Regions from separate parts of the Caballeronia jiangsuensis genome, predicted to be linked through region 1. Evidence: predicted binding sites of a transcription regulator. Region 1 holds the regulator's gene; the other holds the start of a gene.
What was found. Region 1 encodes HrcA, which represses chaperone genes, less so after heat shock. Its sites were predicted from a motif close to TTAGCACTCNNNNNNNNNGAGTGCTAA; they were not measured.
Positions count from the first base shown of each region.

Region 2: rpoH (RNA polymerase sigma factor RpoH) is a predicted target of HrcA. The motif match lies at 1,163-1,189, and genes of this name have one in related genera.

Region 1 is NZ_JAQQDB010000010.1:95,570-97,769, reverse strand. Features, by position in the region: gene hemH (ferrochelatase) at 1-557, opposite strand, end outside; gene hrcA (heat-inducible transcriptional repressor HrcA) at 680-1,696, opposite strand; gene PQR08_RS12870 (NAD kinase) at 1,882-2,200, shown strand, end outside.
Region 2 is NZ_JAQQDB010000030.1:57,074-59,273, reverse strand. Features, by position in the region: gene nagE (N-acetylglucosamine-specific PTS transporter subunit IIBC) at 1-31, shown strand, start outside; gene rpoH (RNA polymerase sigma factor RpoH) at 163-1,098, opposite strand; gene PQR08_RS27035 (acyloxyacyl hydrolase) at 1,459-2,025, shown strand; gene PQR08_RS27030 (nuclear transport factor 2 family protein) at 2,071-2,200, shown strand, end outside.

The DNA of each region.
Region 1 (2,200 bases):
GCGCCGATATACGCGGGATGATCCGCGTAATGGCGGATCGTGCGGATTTCCGGCTGATTGCGCACGCGCTTGAGCGCGGCGAAGGCATCGTCGAACGCGGTTGCTGTCGTGGACGACGAGTATTGCGGATACATCGGCAAGAGAAGAATGCGATCGGCACCTTCGAGCTTCAGCTGATTCAGCATCGCGCCGATGCCGGGCGACCCGTAGCGCATCGCGTAGTCGACGATCACGTGATAGTCGTTCGCCGCGAACAGCCGCCGCAGACCCTCGACCTGTTTTTCCGTATGCACGCGCAGCGGCGAGCCTTCGTGCATCCACACCTGCGCGTATTTCTTGGCCGACGCCCGTCCGCGAAACGGCAGGATCAGCCCGCGCAGAATGACCTGCCACACGAGCGACGGAATTTCCACGACGCGCGGATCGGACAGAAACTGCGCCAGATACTTGCGCACCGCCCGCGGCGTGGGCGCGTCCGGCGTGCCGAGATTGATCAGCAGCACCGCGACGCGATGCGAAGCGCTGGGCTGCGAGGGCAACTCGAGGTCGAAACGCATAGGGCAAGCGGGCCGGAAGGTGGTCGTCTAAAAGTTGAAGACCATTATAGCGGCGGGCTCAAGCGGGCATCATTGGCCGAACGGCCTAGTGGCGCAGCCTTGCGTGCCGCGCCAAGATGGCGTCACTGATGACTAAGGGACATCGAGAGCAGGCGCGCGGTGATGTCCACGATCGGAATCACGCGGTTATACGCCATGCGCGTCGGGCCGATCACGCCGAGCGTGCCGACGATCTTCCCGTTGACCTCGTACGGCGCTGTCACGACGCTCATTTCCTCGATCGGCACGAGATTCGACTCGCCGCCGATGAAGATCTGCACGCCTTGTGCGTGGCTCGATACATCCAGCAGTTGAAGGAGGCTCGTCTTTTGGTCGAACAAATCGAAAAGCTTGCGCAGCCGCGCCATGTCGGAGGAAAGGTCCGCCACTTCGAGCAGATTGCGCTCGCCGGAAATGAGCACGGTGTCCATGGGATCCGTCTCGGCGGTGCTCGCGACCACGGCCGCCTGCATGAGCGCGGTCATGTCGCCGCGCAACTGGTCGATTTCCTCGCGCAGACGGCGGCGCACTTCGTCGAAGGACAGGCCCGCGAAATGCGCGTTGATGTAATTGGAGGCTTCGACGAGCTGCGAGGGCGAGTAGTCGCGCTGCGTCGCCATCATGCGGTTCTGGACGTCGCCTTCGGGCGTCACGATGATGAGCAGGATGCGCTTGTCCGACAGCCGCATGAACTCGATCTGCTTGAACATGTGGCTGCGGCGCGGCGTGAGCACGACGCCCGCGAACGACGAAAGACTGGACAGCACGCTCGCCGCCGCCGCGACGATTTTTTGCGGCTCCTCGCCCTGCAGGCGGGTCTTGACGGCGGTGGTCATGGCTTCGTCTTGCGGCGCTTCTACAGTCAGCATCGTGTCGACGAAGAGCCGGTAACCGCGCGGCGTGGGGATGCGTCCCGCCGACGTATGCGGGCTCGAGACGAGGCCGAGCTCCTCGAGATCCGACATCACGTTGCGGATCGTCGCGGGGCTCAGTTCGAGACCGGAATGGCGTGATAACGTGCGCGAACCGACCGGCTGACCTTCGGCGATGTAGCGCTCGATCAACGTTTTCAGGAGGGTTTGTGCACGTGGGTCTAGCATGGGGAAATTTTAGCTCAACGAGTCGGAGGGCGGCGAGCCGCGCCGTGTGCGCTGCGTTCAACGTCCGCTCCATTCTAGCGATAAACGACGGGCGTGCCGTGCGGCGTCGTGCGGTCCCGTCGCAGCACGCTCGTCCGCCATCGCCCGCGGTTCTTTTCGCTCTCTGACTATGGTGTAATGCCGGCATGGAAATTGGCCAATTCAAGACCGTCGCCCTCGTGGGGCGCACCAACACGCCAGGCATCGAGGCGCCGCTGAGATCGCTCGCCGGTCTTCTGGCGCAGCAAGGCTTCGAGGTCGTGTTCGAGGCGGGCACCGCGAAAGATGTCGATGTGACGGAGTTTCCGGCGCTCTCCATCGCGGAGATGGGCGCGCGCGCGGACGTCGCGATCGTGCTCGGCGGCGACGGCACCATGCTCGGCATCGGCCGGCAGCTCGCGCCGTACAAGACGCCGCTCATCGGCGTGAATCACGGACGGCTCGGCTTCATCACGGACATTCCGT
Region 2 (2,200 bases), on a different contig from region 1:
TGGCGGCGGCGCGGCGCCGATGCCGGCCTGATGCGGTAATCGATGGTTGAAAGCAGACGGCACCTTCGGGTGCCGTTTTCTTTTCCAGCGCAGGGCAAAAGAAAAAGCCCGCTGTCTTATCGACAGCGGGCTTCGCAAGTTTTGCTACGACACAGTCAGGCGTTACGCGAACTCGTGCAGCGCCGAGCGCATCTTCTTCATTGCGCTCGCCTCGATCTGGCGAATGCGTTCCGCCGATACGCCGAACTCATCGGCCAGTTCATGCAGCGTCTTGCCGCCCGATCCGTCGTCCTGCACGTCGAGCCAGCGCGCCTTGATGATGCGGCGGCTGCGCTCATCCAGCGATTCGAGCGCTTCAGCAAGGCCGTCGCTCTGCAGCTTGTCGAACTGGCGCGCGGCAATCACGTTCGTCGGCTCGTTGTGCGAGTCCGCCAGATAGGCGATGGGCGCGAACGCTTCCTCGCCGTCATCGACCTGACCTTCGAGCGCGATATCGCCGCCCGACAAGCGGGTTTCCATTTCCGCGACTTCCTCGCGCTTCACATTCAGCTCGCTCGCGAGACCTTCGATCTCGTCCGGCGTAAACGCCGAGTGGCTGGTCTTGTGACTGCGCAGGTTGAAGAACAGCTTGCGCTGCGCCTTGGTCGTCGCGACCTTCACCATGCGCCAGTTGCGCAGAATGTACTCGTGGATCTCGGCCTTGATCCAGTGCATGGCGTACGAAACCAGGCGCACGTTTTGCTCGGGGTCGAAGCGCTTCACGGCCTTCATCAGACCGATGTTGCCTTCCTGGATCAGGTCCGCGTGCGGCAGGCCGTAACCGAGATAGTTACGGGCGATCGACACGACGAGCCGCAAGTGCGAAAGCACGAGCTGGCGCGCGGCGTTCAGGTTGCCCTGCTCGCGAAACTCGGTGGCGTACTGACGTTCCTCCGCCTGCGAGAGCATCGGAATACGGTTCACTGCTTGTATGTAGGAATCGATGTTGCCGATCTGGCCGGTCAGCATCGACGACTGTGCGTACGTCAGCGCGCCTGCCGAAGATGCCTTGGCAGGTGCCGAGTTCACGACATTCGGAAGGGTCATCGCATTGGTCACGCTCATAAGCTCCTTATCAACAATTCACTCGCCGCTTAACAACAGCGACAGGTCAGACACGATATTAGCACTCCGGTTCATCGAGTGCTAAGTGTTAGAGCAGAGGGGAATGTGGGAGTTCCCACAAAAACTATCGAATTAGCAAGGTCAATAGGACAGACCGTTGCATGATAAGCGGAAGAAAGTACCGAGGATAAGGCTGCTTTCGAATCCGTTACCGCTTTTGTGCGCTGCGGCGAAAGAAAATTCAACAAACGGAGACGGTGGTTGCGATTCCTGCAAATTCTGAAAAACGTCTCTAGAATCGCGAGACAACGCTCTTAATGAAACACGCCCGTCATCGGAGTAATTGGGGTGCTCATGCATAAAAACAAGAGTTCGTGGCAACGTCCGCTTTCCCGCGTGGCGGCTCTTGCCGCATTCGGCCTTGCGTCGGCGGCAGCTCACGCCGATCGTTTCGGCCTTCAGATCGCCGGCGGCGTCGCCGATCGCGACATCAAGAAAGCCGAGCTCGGCGTGGCCTGGGATCCGGGCCTTAACTGGTGGGAGATCGGCGGATTCCACTTCACGCTCATCGGCGAAGGGCACGTGTCCTACTGGCACACGACCGAGGATAACGCCGTCCACCCGAACATCTGGGAGGTCGGCATTACGCCGGTGGTGCGCTTCGTGAAGAGCTCCGGCTACTTCCGGCCGTTCATCGAGGCGGGCGTCGGCGTGCGGCTGCTTTCGCATACGCGCATCACGGAGAATTTCTCGGTGGGCTCGGCGTTCCAGTTCGCGGACATGGTGGGCGTCGGCATGATCTTCGGCGCGCAGCAGAACTATCAGGCGGGCTTTCGTTTCCAGCATCTGTCGAACGGCGGTATCAAAGAGCCGAATCCTGGTATAAATTTCAGCCAGCTATATCTGCAATACAACTTCTGACGAGGCGCCGGCGCATCGGTTCCTCGACGCAAGAGGACTCGACAGATGCCGGCAAAAACCATTGAGGCGATCCGCGGCCTCGAGCGTGACCGTTTCCGTGCGATGGTCGAGGGCGACGGCCCGGCGCTGGACGCGCTGCTGGCCGAGAACGTCAGCTACGTCCACACGAACGGCA